2 regions of the Sinorhizobium sp. RAC02 genome follow, and region 1 is predicted to be linked to the other one. Evidence: riboswitches for the same ligand, from Rfam matches in the RefSeq annotation. Region 1 holds a riboswitch; the other holds the start of a gene.
What was found. Region 1 has a riboswitch for S-adenosylmethionine ahead of metA (homoserine O-acetyltransferase MetA). Riboswitches for the same ligand answer to the same signal wherever they lie in the genome.

Region 1 (9,439 bases):
CCTCGTTGCAGCCGTTTCCTTCGCCGCCCCCTCGCAGGCCGGCTACTACAGCTACGGCCACAAGCCGCACTGCTTCATCAAGAAAGTGAAGTCCTACGATTACTACGGCAACGTCATCATCAAGAAGATCAAGGTCTGCAAATAAACCACCCGCCCCCTGACCTCCCCAAAAGCCCGGATGTCCCTGCATCCGGGTTTTTGCTTTCTGGGTGTTATCGGCCAGAGCCAGCAGTACGAAAGGAAGCCGTCATCTTCAAAAAAAAGTCCCCACATTTTCCCCACCCCGCAAATCCATGCCTACAATCCTCTCATCCCGCCGAAGGATACGCTGCCAGGCGTGGCAGTCAGGCGGGATCGGCGCTTTCGGTGCGGGAAGGACGTGAACCTTCACCGGAAGGGCCTGCGGAAAATGGTCTCCCTCCGGCGATCCGGGGGAAACGACGGGGGCGCCGGGCCGGGCCTGCCGTTTCTCCTGATAAATTCGACGGGCGTGCCTGTGGGGCACACAAAGGGATCGGGTTTGGCGCCGGGTGACGTCCGCGGGGTTTACCCCGGTTCGTCCGGCGCGATGGAAGACGGTGCCGACCGGCAGCCATGGCTGCGGCGCCGTAAGTCTGAGGGCGTGCATGGCGCTTTCCCTGCGGAAAGGCACGCCACCGTTCCCATAGACCCATCCTCCCAGAGAGACCGAGTCGCAGGCAAAAACCGCTGAACGGGGCGCTGCAAGGTGCCACATAAACTCACTCATACGAGGCAGCTTCCAGCGCCCCGTCCGATGCTTCCTCACAAAACCACGGGCGGAAACGCCGCGTGGATATGCCTGCTGGCTCGGAAGAGCCGGGCAAAACGCCAAAATCTTTCCCTTTCCCGGAAACATGCGCTAAGGGCATCAGCCATGACCTTGCCGGCACCGACAGACCAGACCTTCGTCGTCCTCCTCGGAGGCGCGCTCCAGCCGACGCCGCGGCTTGCGGCGGACGTTGCGGGTGCGCGTGTCGTGGCGGCCGATGGCGGCATGCGGCATGCGAAAACCCTTGGCGTCACGCCGGAAATCTGGGTCGGCGATTTCGATTCCACGCCGCCGGACTTGCTGGCCGCCTGGCCGGACATCGAGCGCCAGCCCTATCCCGTCGCCAAGAACGAGACCGACGGCGCCATCGCCGTCTCCGCCGCCACCGAGCGCGGCGCAAAAAACATCGTGCTGGCCGGCGCACTCGGCGGCGAACGCAGCGACCATGCCCTGATGCACCTCCTCCACGCCGTATCGCTGGAAGAGCAGGGCTTTTCGATAAAACTCACCTCCGGCGAGGAAGAGGCCTGGCCGCTCCTGCCAGGCAGCCGCGAAATCGACCTGCCGAAGGGCAGCCTGTTTTCCGTTCTCGGCCTCTCGCCGCTTGCAGGCCTCGATATCGGCAACGTGCGCTATCCGCTGACGAATTTCTCGCTGCCCTTCGGGGCATCCCGCACCATCTCCAATGTCGCGGAAGGCGCAATCCGTCTTTCGCTCGCCTCCGGCCGCGCGATCCTGATCGCCCGGCCCTATGACCTTTCAGGAGCCTGACCCTTGGCACCGCCCATCCTCAAACTCGACGACATCTTCCTGAGCTTCGGCGGCACGCCGCTGCTGGCCGGCGCGAGCCTGCAGGTGGAGCCCGGTGACCGCATCTGCCTTGTCGGCCGCAACGGCTCGGGCAAGTCGACGCTGATGAAGATCGCCGCCGGCCTTGCCGAGGCGCAATCCGGCGAGGTGTTCCGCCACCCGTCCGCCACCATCCGCTACCTGCATCAGGCGCCGGATTTCGACGGCTACGACACGGTGGCCGCCTATGCGGAATCAGGCCTTGGCCCGAGCGACGATCCCTACCGCGTCACCTACCTGCTCGAACATCTCGGCCTCAACGGCACCGAGGACCCGAAGTCGCTGTCGGGCGGCGAGGCGCGCCGGGCGGCGCTCGCCCGCGTCATGGCGCCGGAGCCGGATATTCTTCTGCTCGACGAGCCGACCAACCATCTGGATCTCCCAACCATCGAATGGCTGGAAGGCGAGCTGCAATCGACGCGCTCGGCCCTCGTCGTCATCTCGCACGACCGTCGTTTCCTCGAAAAGGTCTCGAACGCCACCGTCTGGCTTGATCGCGGCCAGTCGCGCCGGCTCAACCGCGGCTTCGGTCACTTCGAAGCCTGGCGCGACGAGGTGCTGGAGGCCGAAGAGCTGGAACAGCACAAGCTCGGCAAGGCGATCGAACGCGAGGAACACTGGCTACGCTACGGCGTGACGGCGCGACGCAAGCGCAACATGCGCCGCCTCGGCGCACTGCATGATCTGCGCTCGCGCTACCGCGGCCACAAGGGCCCGCAGGGCAGCGTGCAGGCCAGCGCCTCCGACGCGCAAGAGTCCGGCAAGCTGGTCATCGAGGCGGACAAGATTACCAAGGCCTATGGGGAGCGCACCATCGTCGCGCCCTTCTCGATCCGCGTGCACCGTGGCGACTGCATCGGCCTCGTCGGCCCGAACGGTGCCGGCAAGACCACCCTGCTCAAGATGCTGACCGGGCAGCTCGAGCCGGACAGCGGCACGGTGAAGCTCGGCACCAACCTGGAGATCGCGACCCTCGACCAGCGCCGCGAGGACCTGAACCTCGACGACACGCTCGCCCATTACCTGACCGACGGCCGCGGCGAGACGCTCATCGTCAACGGCGAGCAGCGCCACGTCACCGGCTACATGAAGGAATTCCTGTTCCAGCCCGAACAGTCCCGCACGCCGATCCGCAACCTGTCCGGCGGCGAGCGCGCGCGGTTGATGCTGGCCCGCATCCTGTCGCGGCCGACCAACCTCTTGATCCTCGACGAACCGACCAACGACCTCGACATCGAGACGCTGGACCTGTTGCAGGAGATCGTCGCGGGTTTTGCCGGCACCGTGCTGCTCGTCAGCCATGACCGCGACTTCCTCGACCGCACCGTCACCTCGACCATCGCGCCCGCCGATCCGGAAAACCCCGACGGCCGCTGGATCGAATATGCCGGCGGCTATTCCGACATGATGGCGCAGCGCCGCGGCGCAATCGAGGAGAAGCGCAAGGCGGACAAGGCCGAGAAGGCGAAAGCCGCCGAGACAGCCACGGCCGCGTCGCCCGACAGCAAGGCCAAGGCAAAACTCTCCTACAAGCAGAAATTCGCGCTCGAAAACCTGCCGAAGGAGATGGCGAAGACGGAAAAGGAGATCGCCGCCCGCGAGGCAAAGATGGCCGATCCCGCCCTCTTCACCAAGGACCCGGCAACCTTCAACAAGCTTGCCGCCGAGATGGAAAAGCTGCGCGAGCAGCTCACCAAGATGGAAGAGGAATGGCTCGAGCTGGAAATGCTGCGGGAAGAGCTGGAAGGCTGAGACGGCCGCTGAGAACGTCGCCCAACCTCTCCTTCGTCATGCTCGGGCTTGACCCGAGCATCCACCGACCGCAGCCGCGGCATGGATCCTCGGCTCAGGGCCGAGGATGACGTTGCGAGTGGACCGGGATGGGGAAAACGGACGCGAGACCACCTGTTCCATCCGAAACAGCTTAAATTCCTCCGATATGGGAAAGTCTGATCACTGGATGAGAGGAGCTCATTCTGTAACCCGAAAGAGATCAGGAGAGTCCCATGCGCAAGTTCATTATCTCTGCAGTTGTCGCCGTCGTCGCTGCTGTTTCCTTCGCTGCCCCGTCCGAGGCCGGCTACTACGGCTACGGTCACAAGAGCTACGGTTACAACAGCTATGGCTACGGCCATCACGGCTACAAGCACTACCGCGTCAAGCGCCACTATGGTCACTACGGCCATCGCTGGGGCGGCCACTGGGGCGGCAAGGTCTATTACAAGAAGCGCCACTACAGCTACTACTAAGTTCTCGACGCTTTGAACGGTCAAGGCCCGGATGCTTGCTGCATCCGGGCCTTGACCGTTCCCGGCGATGGATTGATTCGCAAGGAAACTAGCGCTATCTAAAACGCTCGTGGTGATTTGGCCGGCCGGCTTGCAGCCACGTTAAACAAGTTGCTAAAGGGCCGCGCGAGGAAGACCCTTACGTGGACCGGTTGCGACATCGTTGCGGCCGGTTTTTGTTTTGGATCGAGTTGAGACATGCCCATCAAGATTCCCGATACGCTCCCCGCCTTCGAAACCCTCGTTCACGAGGGTGTGCGGGTGATGACCGAAACGGTGGCGATCCGGCAGGATATCCGCCCGTTGCAGATCGGGCTGCTCAACCTCATGCCGAACAAGATCAAGACGGAAGTGCAGATGGCGCGCCTCGTCGGCGCCTCGCCGCTGCAGGTGGAACTGTCGCTGGTGCGCGTCGGCGGCCACCGCGCGAAAAACACCTCGGAAGACCACCTGCTTGCCTTCTACGACACGTGGGAAGAGGTGCGTCACCGCAAGTTCGACGGCTTCATCATCACCGGCGCGCCGGTGGAAATCCTCGATTACGAGGACGTCACCTATTGGGACGAGATGAAGGAGATCCTCGACTGGACGCAGACCAACGTGCATTCGACGCTGAACGTCTGCTGGGGCGGCATGGCGGCGATCTACCATTTCCACGGCGTGCCGAAGCACACGCTGGAGGAAAAGGCATTCGGCGTCTACCGCCACCACAACCGCAAACCGTCGTCGGTCTTCCTCAACGGCTTCTCCGATAATTTCGAGGTCCCCGTCTCGCGCTGGACGGAAATCCGTGCGGAAGATATCCGCGCCGTACCAGGGCTTGATATACTGCTGGAATCGGACGAGACGGGGGTGTGCCTGGTGCAGGACAAGGCGAAGAATCTCTACATCTTCAACCATGTCGAATATGATTCGACATCCCTCGCCGACGAGTATTTCCGCGATGTTTCGGCCGGCGTGCCGATCAAGTTGCCGAAGAACTACTTCCCGCACAACGATCCGTCGCTGCCACCACAGAACCGCTGGCGTGGCCATGCACACCTGCTTTTCGGCAACTGGATCAACGAAATCTATCAAACCACGAGTTATGATCTGGAAAAGATCAGAACAGGAGCCTGACCATGAGCCGTGTCGTCATTCGCCCTTTGCATGCAGACGATGAAGGCGAATGGCGCCGCCTGTGGACCGCCTATCTCGCCTTCTACGAGACGATCCTGCCCGAGGAGATTTTTGCCACCACCTTCGCCCGGCTGACGGGCGAAGTGGCGGACGGCGAGTTCCGCGGCCTCCTCGCCACGCTCGACGGCAAGCCGGTCGGCCTCGCCCACTACCTGTTCCATCGCTCCTGCTGGACGATCGGCAATGTCTGCTATTTGCAGGATCTCTATGCCGACCCGGAGGTTCGCGGCTCCGGTATCGGGCGCGCGCTGATCGAAGGGGTCTATGCCAAGGCGAAGGAGGCGGGCTCGCCGGAGGTCTACTGGATGACGCAGGAGTTCAACGCCACCGCGCGCCAGCTCTACGACCGCATCGCCGACAAGACGCCCTTCATCATCTACCAGAAGACCTTCTAAGGGCCGATTCTCGAAAAGTATGACTTTTCGGTTGCGGGCCGGAAGGAATTGCAGCAGTTTGCCGCCCGCAATTGGGATCGGCGAGGAGACGCGAGCGTGGGTGCAGGGAATGAAATTTTCGGTCGCCTTGAGTCTGGCGAGACGGTCGAGCGCATCACGATCACCGGCGGCGGGTTGACCGCCCAGGTGCTGACCTGGGGCGCCGTCATCCAGGACCTCAGGCTCACGGGACATGACGCGCCGCTGGTGCTGGGCTTCGAAGATCTCCCCTCCTACCTCGCCCACTCTCCCTATTTCGGCGCGACGCCGGGGCGCTGCGCCAACCGCATCGGCGGCGGCCGGTTTGCAGTCGACGGCACCGAGTACCAGCTCGAATGCAACGAACGCGGCGTCTCGCACCTGCATGGCGGCAGCGACGGCATCGGTCGGCAGAACTGGCATATCGCCGATCACGGCAGCGACTTCGTCACCCTGACGCTGGCCGACCCCGCCGGCCGCGCCGGTTATCCCGGCACCTGCGCCATCACCTGCACCTATCGCCTGCCGGGCGATGGCGTGCTCTCCGTCGCCTACCAGGCGACGACGGATGCGCCCACACCGGTCAACCTCTGCCAGCACAGCTATTTCATCCTCGACGACACGGCCGACGCCCTCGGCCACGAGATCCGCCTCAGGGCCGAACATTATCTGCCGGTCGACGAGAACCTCATTCCGACCGGCGAAATCCGCTCCGTCGCGGGAACGCCGTTCGATCTCCGCGACTGGACGCCGCTCCGCCGGCAGACCGAAGAGGCTGGCGTCGCCTTCGACCACAATTTCTGCCTCTCGCCGGAGCGTCAGCAAAAGCGCACGGTCGCCGAGGTTCGCAGCCCCCTGTCCGGCATCTCGCTGGAGGTGCTGACCACGGAGCCGGGCGTACAGCTCTACACCGGCGCGAAGGTCGGCCCGCCGGTCCCAGGGCTCGATGGTCGCCGCTACGGAGCCTTTGCCGGCTTCTGCCTGGAAACGCAGGTCTGGCCGGATGCCGTCAATCACGCCGGCTTCCCGAATGCCATTCTCCGACCCGGCGAAACGCTGCGGCAGGAGACGGACTACGTCTTCCGCAAGGGGTGAGACCCTCGGGGTGCTGCGGCGCAACAAATTAGAAACCTTTCTATTAGACAAACGATGCCAGATTGACCCGGAATGTTCCCGGGTTGTTTGGGATGGAACGCGCCAGGACAGCGTCGGTCGCCCTTAGGGACGCTATCCATGAAAATTTCGGATCTCTCGATTTCCCGGAAAGTCGGCCTGCTCGTGCTTTTGATGGGCCTTGCCGCCGGCACCATCGCCACCGTCGGCAGCCGCGGGTTGACCTCGCTGGGTGCCGCCCTTTCGGATACCGGCGGACGTGAGGAAGTGGCCCGCGAGGCCATGGACCTGCGCATCGACGTCATCGCCATCAGCCGCATGACCTACCAGCTCGCAATCGCCCCGGAAAAAGCGGCCGATTTCGCCGCCGAGACGGAAAAGCGCGCCGCGGAAATGCTCGACCGCTTGCCGAAGATCGCCTCTACGGCCGATGCCAACGAACAGAAGCTGCTCGACGGCGTTCGCGCGGCACTGACACCGTACTTCGAAGACATCCGCGCCATGGTGGCCGTCGCCGGCTCGGACAAGGGCCAGGACCGCGCTGCCGTTCTCGCTGCCCTCGACAAGGCGCTGGAAGGCCAGAAGGCCGTCACCGCCGCGCTGAAGGAATACACAACCTACTCCGCCAACACGCTGTCGGAATCGCGCGCCGTCGCAATCTCCCGCTCGACGACGACGCAGATCCTGCTGCTGGTGACCGCCTTCGTCTGCATCGTCGCCGGCATGCTGTTCAGCATGCTCTTCGCTCGTAACGGCATCGTGCGTCCGATCCAGCTGCTCACTGGCGTCATGTCCAACCTCGCCGCCGGCAAGCTCGACGACACGATCCCCTGCACCGAGCGCAAGGACGAGATCGGCGCCATGGCGCGCACGCTCGACGTGTTCCGCGCCAACGAGATGCAGATGCGCGAAATGGAGACGCAGGAAGCTGCCCTCCAGGCGCAAAGCAAGGACCTGCAAACGAACATCAGCACCATTGTCGCGGCCGCTGCCGCCGGCGATTTCTCGCGCCGCATCACCAAGGCCTATGAGGACGAAGACCTTCGCCGTTTCGCAACGGGCGTCAATGATCTGGTGATCAATGTCGACCGCGGCGTCAGCGAAGTGCGCCGCGTGATCGCCTCGCTCTCGCATGCCGACCTGACGCAGGAAATGGCCGGCCACTTCCAGGGCGATTTCGCCGAGCTTCAGGCCAACGTCAACGGCGCCATGCTGACGCTGCGCAGCACGATGACCGGCATCCTCACCACCGCCGGCACTATATCCGGCAATTCCCGCGAGCTTTCCGCCGCGGCAAACCAGCTTGCCCACCGCACGGAGCAGCAGGCGGCTTCGCTTGAGGAAACGGCGGCTGCCCTAGAGGAAATCACCACCACGGTCAAAACCTCGACAAGCCGCGCGCTCGAAGCCTCGGAAATCGTGCGCGAAGCCAAGGACAGCGCCGACAAGTCCGGCGACATCGTCCAGAACGCCATCAGCGCCATGGGCCGCATCGAGCAGTCGTCGCAGAAGATCAGCCAGATCATCTCTGTCATCGACGAGATCGCTTTCCAGACCAACCTCCTGGCACTGAATGCCGGTGTGGAAGCGGCGCGTGCCGGCGAAGCCGGTCGCGGTTTCGCCGTCGTCGCCCAGGAAGTGCGCGAACTCGCCCAGCGCTCCGCCAATGCCGCCAAGGAGATCAAGACGCTGATCAACGCCTCGGCCGGCGAAGTGAAGGGTGGTGTCTCGCTGGTTCTTTCGACCGGCGACGTGCTCTCCGAGATCAAGGATCTGGTAAACCGCGTCAACGACCACGTCGTCTCGATCACGCGTGCGGCCCAGGAACAGTCCGCAGCGCTTGGCGAGATCAACACGGCCGTCAACCAGATGGACCAGATGACCCAGCAGAACGCCGCGATGGTGGAGGAAACCACCGCCGCAAGCCAGGTGCTCGCCAGCGAGGCCGCCCAGCTCCAGACCGCGCTGTCGCAGTTCCATATCGACACAGGACGCGGCAACGCCGTCTACCAGCGCCGCGCCGCCTGACGCCCTCTACAAACACGCCAAAGACCAGCGACCGGACAACCGGTCGCTGGTCTTTCTCATTCAGCAACCCTCGGCTCAGAACGAACCCTTGAGGCTACGCTGAAGCGCATCGACGATGAGGCGTTTCAGCTCCGCATGGATATCCGCCCGCGACCGGCTACCCGTTTCGTCGCAGATCGGATCGATCTCGCCGACCGATTTCAGGAAGTCACCAGCGCCGTCCTTGCACTCCGGCAGGAAGCTGAAATGCACGGCTTCCGTGACCGTCGCATAGCTTGCCTGCGGCACCAGCGCCGCCAGCTTGTCGGCGATCACCGCTTCGGGAATTGCGCCCGGGCCGCCGAGATTGATGAAGCTCAACGGAATGTCGATCGCCTTGAGACTGTCATCGACATAGGCCTGCGCCAGCCCGGGATCCACCAGCACGGCGGCACGGATGCGCGGGTCGTGGTTCGACTGTTCGAAACGGGCCTTGTCGAGCTTGCGCAGGTCGACCTTATCCACGTCGACGGGCATCTCGTCGACATAGCCACGCCCGCCGGCAAACCAGGCGCAATCCCACTTGTCATAGCTGTCGCAATAGCGGGCATAGGCTTCGAGATCGGCCCGCGCGCCGGCAATTTCCAGCGCGGTCGAACCGCCGAGCGAGAAGCCGACGACGCCAATCCGCGCCGGATCGATCGCAGAACTCCAGGTCGGATCGGTCGAGAAGCGGTCGATCACCGCAGAAAGATCGGCCGTGCGCTCCCAGATGAGGGGCGTTGCCGCAGGCGTGGAAT
Region 2 (9,439 bases), 670 kb from region 1:
GCTGCGGCAAGTCGACGTTCCTGCGCACGCTGAACCGCATGAACGACACGATCGAAGGCTGCCGCGTCACCGGCCGGATCACGCTCGATACGGATGACATCTACGATCCGAGCATCGACGTCGTGGAACTGCGCGCCCGCGTCGGCATGGTGTTCCAGAAGCCGAACCCCTTCCCGAAGTCGATCTATGAAAACGTCGCCTACGGCCCGCGCATCCACGGCCTCGCCAAGACGAAGGCGGACATGGATGCCATCGTCGAAAAGAGCCTGCAGAAGGCCGGCCTCTGGAACGAGGTGAAGGACCGTCTGCAGGAAGGCGGCACCGGTCTCTCCGGCGGCCAGCAGCAGCGCCTCTGCATCGCGCGCGCCGTCGCCGTCAGCCCGGAAGTCATCCTGATGGATGAGCCGTGCTCGGCGCTCGACCCGATCGCGACCGCCAAGGTCGAGGAACTGATCCACGAGCTGCGCGCCAACTTCACGATCGTCATCGTGACGCACTCGATGCAGCAGGCGGCCCGCGTCTCGCAGCGCACCGCCATGTTCCACCTCGGCAATCTCGTCGAGGAGAACGACACCGACAAGATGTTCACCAACCCGGACGACCAGCGCACGCAGGACTACATCATGGGCCGCTTCGGCTGACGCGATCGTCGCCAAAGCCCTGAAAACCCGAGCGCATTAAGGACAGAACCATGTCATCGACCCATATCGTCTCGATTTACGACGAAGAACTGAAGTACCTCTCCCGCCGCATCTCCGAGATGGGCGGCACGGCCGAGCAGATGGTTGCGGATGCCGTCCGCGCCCTGGTCGCGACCGATGGCGCTCTGGCGCAGAAGGTCATTTCCGAGGACGTCATCCTCGACACTGCCGAGCGCCAGATCAACGAGAAGGCGATCGTCACGATCGCCAAGCGCCAGCCGATGGCGGCGGACCTGCGCGAAATCATGGGCGCCATCCGCATCGCGGCCGAACTGGAGCGCGTCGGTGACCTTGGCAAGAACACCGCCAAGCGCGTCATCGCGGTGCAGAGCTCGGGCATGCCGCGCAAGCTCACCCGCGGTCTCGAGCATCTCGCGGAACTCGCACTGATGCAGCTGAAAGAAGTCCTCGACGTCTACGCGACCCGCTCGATCGAGAAGGCCAAGGCCATCCGCGAGCGCGACGACGAGATCGACGCGATCTACACGTCGCTGTTCCGCGAACTCCTGACCTACATGATGGAAGATCCGCGCAACATCACGCCCTGCACGCATCTCCTGTTCTGCGCCAAGAACATCGAGCGCATCGGCGACCACGCGACCAACATTGCGGAAACCATCTACTACATGGCGACCGGCTCGCAGCCCGAGGGTGAACGCCCGAAGGACGACACCACGACGTCGGTGGTCACTGCCGACGTTACCGACGCCTCCGAGTAAGGAGTTTCACCTCCATGGTGCCCAGAATTGCCGTCGTCGAAGACGAGGAGGCGCTCAGCGTCCTCCTGCGCTACAATCTCGAGGCCGAAGGTTTTGAGGTCGATACGATCCTGAACGGTGACGAGGCCGAGATGCGCCTGCAGGAGCGCCTGCCGGACCTTCTCATCCTCGACTGGATGCTGCCGGGCGTTTCGGGCATCGAGCTGTGCCGGCGGCTGCGCCAGCGTCCGGAAACCGAGCGCCTGCCGATCATCATGCTGACGGCACGCGGCGAGGAAAGCGAGCGCGTGCGCGGGCTAGCGACCGGCGCCGACGACTATGTCGTCAAGCCGTTCTCGACGCCGGAGCTCGTCGCGCGCGTTCGCGCCATGCTGCGCCGTGCAAAACCCGAGGTCGTCTCGACGGTGCTGCGCTGCGGCGATATCGAACTCGACCGCGAGACGCATCGCGTGCACCGTCGCACCCGCGAGGTCCGCCTCGGCCCGACGGAGTTCCGCCTCCTGGAGTTCCTGATGACCTCGCCAGGCCGCGTCTTCTCGCGCTCGCAGCTTCTCGATGGCGTCTGGGGCCATGACATCTATGTCGACGAGCGCACCGTCGACGTGCATGTCGGGCGCCTGCGCAAGGCGCTCAACTTCGCCAACATGCAGGACGTCATCCGCACCGTTCGCGGCGCTGGCTACTCGCTGGAAACCTGAGCCAAGCGTTTCCTCCCAAGGACGGAAATGGGCCCTTCGGGGCCTGTTTGCGTTTTTGGGGCTGCGCGTCTCTCGCCAGCACAAAAGAAAAGGGCCCTTCCGGGCCCTCATCGCATTCAGCTCTTCGTTTCTGCTAGCGCATCCGGCGCCGTTCAGCCGATGGCTGGTAGGCGAGGCGCTGGTGGTAGGTGCAGTAGGGTGAGTTGTCCGGGGACTCGTTGCCGCAGAAGTGGAAGTCGTCGTTCAGCGGGTCGCCGATCGGCCACTTGCAGGTGCGCTCGGTCAGCTCGGTCAGTTCCAGCTTCCGCGACATCGGCACAACCACTTTGTTGCCGTTGGCGGGAACCGGAAGCTGCTCCGTCTGTGCGTCGAAATCGGCGTCGATGTCTTCCTTGGCGAGGATCGCGCCGGTCGGGCGCGCCGCCACGCGAGCGGGGACCGGACGGGCCGCGAAGTTCGACGGCCGCGGCGTTGCAACGGCCGGACGCTTCGGGCGGGCGGCGGTCGGCGTGCCGCCGGCTTTCGCGCGGCCCGGCAGGTTCAGGCGGTGCACCTTGCCGATGACGGCGTTACGGCTGACGCCGCCGAGCTGCGCTGCGATCTGGCTCGCGCTCAGACCTTCGCTCCAGAGCTTCTTGAGTTTCTCGACCCGCTCGTCTGTCCAGTTCATCTTCTCGTCTCCGTTCGACGCTCGCGATGCGGGAATCCCTCATCGCGTTCCGGATGGGTCCGGAACTTGAACGCCCTAACTCTTTTGGTGACTAGTTCCGCCGCTTGCAGTCTAGTAATTGGTCTTTAACCTAGAGTTCGGGGGACTCTGTGACAAGAGTCGCGGGAATCGGTGCGAATCGATTTCGGAGTTTTCCCCAACTTGCTGCCCTGGTGTGACTCAAGAGCGACACCTTGCGCGCGTATCGTGAATCCTCACGTTGCGGTAGGTTCAGCGGCATTTTAGACGTGCATTTCATTGACATTGCAGGGAGAAATGCTGATAGTGCCGCATGCCGCCGAAAGGCGGTTTTTGATTTTTCTAAAGCCTGGAAAAGTCAAGCCGTAAACGAATCTTTCCGCATCTCTTTTCGGGGGACCTGCGCCATGGCCGATGCCGCGCCGCTCTATGAAACCTATATGCGTGCACCGCTCCGGTTCACGCGCGGGGAGGGCGTCTGGCTGATCGCCGAAAATGGCGAGCGATATCTCGATTTCGCCGCTGGCGTCGCCGTCAATTCGCTGGGCCATGCGCATCCCCATCTCGTCGCCGCGCTGAAGGATCAGGCCGAGAAGGTCTGGCACCTGTCCAACCTCTATGAGGTTCCGGGCCAGGAAAGCCTTGGCCGCCGGCTGACGGAGGCGACCTTCGCCGACAAGGTGTTTTTCACCAATTCCGGGGCGGAAGCGCTGGAATGCGCGATCAAGACGGCGCGGCGCTATCATTTCGCCAAGGGCCACCCCGGCAAGTTTCACATCATCACCTTCGACGGCGCCTTCCACGGCCGCACGATCGCCACCATCGCGGCCGGCGGACAGGAAAAGTACATCGAAGGTTTCGGCCCCAAGGCGCCGGGCTTCCTCAAGGTCCCCTTCGGCGACATCACAGCCGTCAAGGATTCGATCACCGAGGAAACGGCGGCCATCCTGATCGAGCCGGTGCAGGGCGAGGGCGGCATCCGCCCCGTTCCGAAGGAATTCATGCAGGAGCTTCGCCAGCTCTGCGACGAGTACGGCCTGCTGCTCATCCTCGACGAGGTGCAGTCCGGCGTCGGCCGCACCGGGCGCCTCTTCGCCTATGAATGGTCCGGTATTGCGCCGGATATCATGGCGGTTGCCAAGGGCATCGGCGGCGGCTTCCCGCTTGGCGCCTGCCTTGCCACGAACGAAGCGGCTGCCGGCATGGTCGCCGGCACACATGGCTCGACCTATGGCGGCAACCCGCTCGCCATGGCTGTCGGCAATGCGGTGCTCGACGTCGTGCTGGAAGACGGGTTCCTTGATCATGTCCGCGACGTCGCCCTCGTCTTCCGCCAGGGCCTTGCGGCCCTCAAGGACCGTTTCCCGGAGATCATCGAGGATGTCCGCGGCGAAGGCCTGATGCTCGGCATCAAGGCAAAGATTCCGGTCGCCGACCTTCTGAAGGCCGTGCGTGCGGAAAAGCTGCTCGGCGTGCCCGCCGGCGACAACGTGCTGCGGCTTCTGCCGCCGCTTACCGTCACGGCGGAAGAGGCGCGCGAGGGGCTCGCCCGCATCGAGCGCGCAGCCGAAAAGCTGACGGCGGCGAAAGCCGCATAAGCAGGACCGAGACAGACAGGACACATCATGGCCAAGCATTTTCTCGACCTTTCCGCCGTTTCGGAAAGCGATCTCCGCGTCATCATGGACGATGCGCACACGCGCAAGGCCGCTCGCAAGGCCGGCACGGAAGAAAAGCCGCTCGCCGGCAAGATGCTCGCGATGATCTTCGAGAAGCCGTCCACCCGAACCCGCGTCTCCTTCGATGTCGGCATGCGCCAGCTCGGCGGCGAGACGCTGTTCCTGTCCGGCACCGAGATGCAGCTTGGCCGCGCCGAGACGATCGGCGACACCGCCAAGGTCCTGTCGCGCTACGTCGATGCCATCATGATCCGCACGACGGACCATAACCGTCTGCTGGAGCTTGCCGAACATGCCACCGTGCCTGTCATCAACGCGCTGACGGACCTGACGCATCCCTGCCAGATCATGGCCGACATCATGACCTTCGAGGAGCATCGCGGCTCGACGAAGGGCAAGACCTTTGCCTGGACGGGCGACGGCAACAATGTGCTGCATTCCTTCGTCGAGGGCTCGGCCCGCTTCGGCTACACGATGAGGATGGCCGTGCCGATGGGCTCCGAGCCGGACGACAAGATCCTGAATTGGGCGCGCGACAATGGCGGCAATATCCTGCTCGGCCATGATCCCGAGGCGATCATCGACGGCGTCGATCTGGTCGTCACCGACTGCTGGGTCTCGATGAACCAGGAACACCGCGCCCGCGGCCACAACATCTTCCAGCCCTATCAGGTCAACAAGCAGCTGATGGCGCGGGCGAACGACGATGCGCTCTTCATGCATTGCCTGCCGGCGCATCGCGGCGAGGAGGTCACCGACGAGGTGATCGACGGCCCGCAGTCGGTGGTCTTCGACGAGGCGGAAAACCGCCTGCATGCGCAGAAGTCGATCCTCGCCTGGTGCCTCGGCGCCGTCTGACGCGCGTCTTGAAAAACACGCCGGCCGATACGATCTAGGGGCCATCACAGGGCGCTGGAAGGCGCTCTCTCTGGCGCATGCCCGTCCGGTATGGAATGATCCGGGTGATAGCGCGCTGAATCACGGTAGAATGCCGGTCGCAAGCAGCCGGGCCCATGGCCCGGTGGCTTCCCGGTGTGCAAGGAGCAGAATGATGATGGCTGACAATGCCTTGAAACTCGGTGAGCTCGGTTATTCCGGCGACGACCATATCCTGCCGTTTCAGGTGGAAGGGCTCGACGTGCGCGGTCGTGCCGTGCAGCTGGGTCCCATGCTCGATACCATTCTGGGCCGGCACAATTATCCTGCCCCCGTCGCTCGGCTGCTCGCCGAGGCGATAACGCTTACCGTGCTGCTCGGCACCTCGCTGAAGTTCGAAGGCAAGCTGATCGTCCAGACCAAGGGCGACGGCCCGGTCGACCTGCTCGTTGCCGATTTCTCCGCACCGGAGAATGTGCGCGCCTATGCCCGCTTCGATCAGGCAGCCCTTGATGCTGCCATCGCCGCCGGCACGACGGAGCCGCATGAGTTGCTCGGCAAGGGCATTCTGGCCTTCACGATCGATCAGGGCACACACACGCAGCGCTACCAGGGCATCGTTCCGCTCGACGGCGAGACGCTGGAGGAGATTGCCGGCGTCTATTTCCGCCAGTCGGAGCAGATTCCAACCAGGGTGCGCCTCGGCGTTGCCGAGCTCTTCGATCGTGACGAGGCCGGCAAGGTGCGCCACCGCTGGCGGGCCGGCGGCATGGTCGCACAGTTCCTGCCGCAGGCGCCGGAACGCATGCGCCAGCCGGATTTGCCCGGCGGCGATGGCGACGATGTCGGCCACAAGATCGATGACGACGACAACTGGGCCGAAGCCAAGGCGATGGTCGAGACGATCGACGCCGATGAGCTGACGGACCCGACTGTCGGCACCGAACGGCTGCTGTTCCGCCTGTTCCACGAGCGCGGCGTACGCGTCTACCAGCCGCAGCAGGTCTTTGACCGCTGCTCGTGCTCGCGCGAGAAGCTGAAGGGCGTGCTGGTCGGCTTCAGCGCCGACGATATCGCGCACACGGCGGACGACAAGGGCGATATCTCGGTCACTTGCGAGTTCTGCTCGACGACCTACCGCTTCGACGCGACGGAAGTCCTGCCGCAATAGGCCCCCAAGCGCATCCTCAGTTGAGGGTGCGCGGTTGTCCTGGTGTATCCAGCGAGAAGGCAGGAATGGCGACGTCGAAGGCTTCGCCGTTCTCCGCCTCCATGCGGTAGCGGCCGAACATGATGCCGGACGGTGTTTCGAGCGGGCAGCCTGAAGAGTACTCGTAGGTATCGCCGGGGCGCAGCGTCGGTTGTTCACCGATGACGCCGGGACCGTTGACCTCGTCGACCTGGCCGTTCTGGTCGGTGATGTGCCAGTAGCGTGTCATCAGCCGCACGGCGACGTCGGAATGGTTGGATATGACGACGCGGTAACCCCAGACATAGCGGCTATCATCGGGGTCGGACTGGTCGGCCAGATAGTACGGCTCTACGGTCACTTCGATGTCGCGGGTTAGCGCACGATACATGGGCAAGCCTTGAACTGATTAGCTCCTGCTATTCTACAGGAATGTGGTTTCGTCAAGGATAAGCAAAGAGGCACCGGCCGCATCGGCCGGTGCCTCCGTATTTGTCCATCTGTCGCTGAAGGTCAGGCTTTGACCTTGGAGAGCGCGCGGGCAAAATCTTCGAGCAGGTCTTCGCTGTCCTCGATGCCGGCGGAAAAACGGACCGTGCCGGCCGACATGCCGAGTTCGGCACGCGCCTCGTCCGTCAGGTTCTTGTGCGTCGTCGTCGCCGGATGGGTGATCAGGCTCTTGGCGTCGCCGAGATTGTTGGAGATCTTCGCGACTTGCAGCGCATCCTGCAGCGCGAAGGCCGCTTCCTTGCCGCCCTTCAGCTCGAAGCAGACGAGCGTCGAGCCGCCCGTCATCTGCTTGGCGATGATGTCGGCCTGCGGGTGGTCCTTGCGGCCCGGATAGATCACGCTGGCAACCTGGCTTTGCTCGGCGAGGAAATCGGCGATGCGGCTGGCATTTTCCGTCTGCTGCTTGACGCGAAGCGGCAACGTCTCGATGCCCTTCAGCAGTGTCCAGGCGTTGAACGGCGACATGGCCGGGCCGGTGTGGCGGAAATAGTCGTGCAGATGCTCGTTGATCCATTCCTTGTCGGACAGCACGACGCCGCCGAGGCAGCGGCCCTGGCCGTCGATATGCTTGGTCGCGGAATAGACGACGACATGCGCGCCGAGTTCCAGCGGCTTCTGGAAGAGCGGCGTTGCAAACACGTTGTCGACGACGACCTTGGCGCCGATCTGGTTGGCAAGCTTGGCAACGCCGGCAATGTCGATGACTTCCAGCGTCGGATTGGTCGGGCTTTCCAGGAAGAACACTTTCGTGTTTTTCTGAATGGCCTTTTCCCAGTTGGAAAGGTCGCGTCCATCGACCAGCGTGCATTCGATGCCGTATTTCGGCGCGAGCGTCTCGACGACCCAGCGGCACGAACCGAACAGCGCGCGGGCGGCGACGATATGGTCGCCGGCCTTCAGCTGGCAGAGGATCGCAGCCGTCACGGCTGCCATGCCGGACGCGGTGGCGCGTGCATCTTCGGCGCCTTCCAGCAGGCACATGCGCTTTTCGAACATGTCGTTGGTCGGGCTGCCGTAGCGGGCGTAAATGAAGCCATCCGTCTCGCCCTTGAAGCGGGCTTCGGCCGCAGCCGACGTGTCATAGACGAAACCCTGCGTGAGGAAGATTGCTTCTGCGGTTTCGCCGTGCTGGGAGCGGGTGGTTCCGCCGTGAACGAGTTGGGTGGCCGGGCGCCAGGACTTGCTCATGTGATCGTCGCCTTCAAACAAAAAAACCGGCCGCAAAAGCAGGCCGGTTTTAAACCCGGCCTTTTTAGCTACTTGTTTTACGTGGCTGCAAGCCGGCCGGCCAAATCACCACGGGATAACCTTGCTAATACTGCTTGGCCGCGCTTGCGTCAATTGCCGGCATTTGGTTTTGTGCGGACCTTCTGATGGGACGATACGATGATGGCTTCTGCGGTGCGCAGCACGGGCATTCTGGCGGACAACGCCATTCGCGGCTTGTTCGACAGCGGACGGCTGACGAGTGAAACGCCCCTCGACGACGACCAGATCCAGCCGGCGAGCCTGGACCTGCGCCTCGGCGCGATCGCCTTTCGCGTGCGCGCCAGCTTCCTGCCCGGCCCGTCCCATCTCGTTGCCGACAAGCTTGACCGGCTGAAGCTGCACGTCATCGATCTGTCCGAGGGCGCGGTGCTGGAGACCGGCTGCGTCTATATCGTGCCGCTGATGGAAAGCCTCGACCTGCCGGCGGAACTCGCCGCCTCGGCGAACCCGAAAAGCTCCACCGGCCGCCTCGATATCTTCACCCGCGTCATCACCGATCGTGCCCAGGAATTCGATAAGATCCCGGCCGGCTATTCCGGCCCGCTCTATCTCGAAATCTCGCCGCGCACCTTCCCGATCGTCGTGCGTCGTGGCTCGCGCCTGTCGCAGATCCGCTTCCGCAAGGGCAAGGCCCTGCTCGGCGAGAGCGAACTGCTGGCGCTGCACGTGAGCGATACGCTGGTCGCCAGCGAAACGCCGAACGTTTCCGGCGGCGGCATCGCGCTGTCGATCGACCTCAAGGGCACCGGCCCGGAAGGCCTGATCGGCTACCGCGGCAAGCACCACACCTCCGTCGTCGATGTCGATCGCAAGAACCAGCACGATATCTTCGATTTCTGGGAGCCGCTGTTCAGCCGCGGCCGCAACGAACTGATCCTCGATCCGGATGAGTTCTACATTCTTGTCTCGCGCGAAGCCGTGCACGTCCCGCCGCTCTACGCCGCCGAGATGACGCCCTTCGATCCGCTCGTCGGCGAATTTCGCGTGCACTATGCCGGCTTCTTCGATCCGGGCTTCGGCCACGCCCCGGCCGGCGGCTCCGGCAGCCGCGCGGTGCTCGAAGTGCGCAGCCACGAAGTGCCCTTCATCCTAGAACACGGCCAGATCGTC

Region 2: it holds a riboswitch for S-adenosylmethionine, as region 1 does, so the genes downstream of both, BSY16_RS13415 (O-succinylhomoserine sulfhydrylase) here and metA (homoserine O-acetyltransferase MetA) in region 1, are expected to answer to the same signal.

The regions. Positions count from the first base shown of each region.
Region 1 is NZ_CP016450.1:3,459,678-3,469,116, reverse strand. It holds gene BSY16_RS32465 (hypothetical protein) at 1-145, shown strand, start outside; gene BSY16_RS16635 (thiamine diphosphokinase) at 896-1,561, shown strand; gene BSY16_RS16630 (ABC-F family ATP-binding cassette domain-containing protein) at 1,565-3,391, shown strand; gene BSY16_RS16625 (hypothetical protein) at 3,646-3,888, shown strand; SAM riboswitch at 3,988-4,065, shown strand; gene metA (homoserine O-acetyltransferase MetA) at 4,126-5,046, shown strand; gene BSY16_RS16615 (GNAT family N-acetyltransferase) at 5,049-5,501, shown strand; gene BSY16_RS16610 (aldose epimerase family protein) at 5,598-6,614, shown strand; gene BSY16_RS16605 (methyl-accepting chemotaxis protein) at 6,753-8,660, shown strand; gene BSY16_RS16600 (alpha/beta hydrolase family protein) at 8,736-9,439, opposite strand, start outside.
Region 2 is NZ_CP016450.1:2,790,880-2,800,318, reverse strand. It holds gene pstB (phosphate ABC transporter ATP-binding protein PstB) at 1-641, shown strand, start outside; gene phoU (phosphate signaling complex protein PhoU) at 692-1,420, shown strand; gene phoB (phosphate regulon transcriptional regulator PhoB) at 1,435-2,118, shown strand; gene BSY16_RS13440 (GcrA family cell cycle regulator) at 2,252-2,788, opposite strand; gene BSY16_RS13435 (aspartate aminotransferase family protein) at 3,214-4,404, shown strand; gene argF (ornithine carbamoyltransferase) at 4,432-5,343, shown strand; gene BSY16_RS13425 (Hsp33 family molecular chaperone) at 5,540-6,532, shown strand; gene apaG (Co2+/Mg2+ efflux facilitator ApaG/CorD) at 6,549-6,941, opposite strand; gene BSY16_RS13415 (O-succinylhomoserine sulfhydrylase) at 7,064-8,248, opposite strand; SAM riboswitch at 8,292-8,370, opposite strand; gene BSY16_RS13410 (2'-deoxycytidine 5'-triphosphate deaminase) at 8,450-9,439, shown strand, end outside.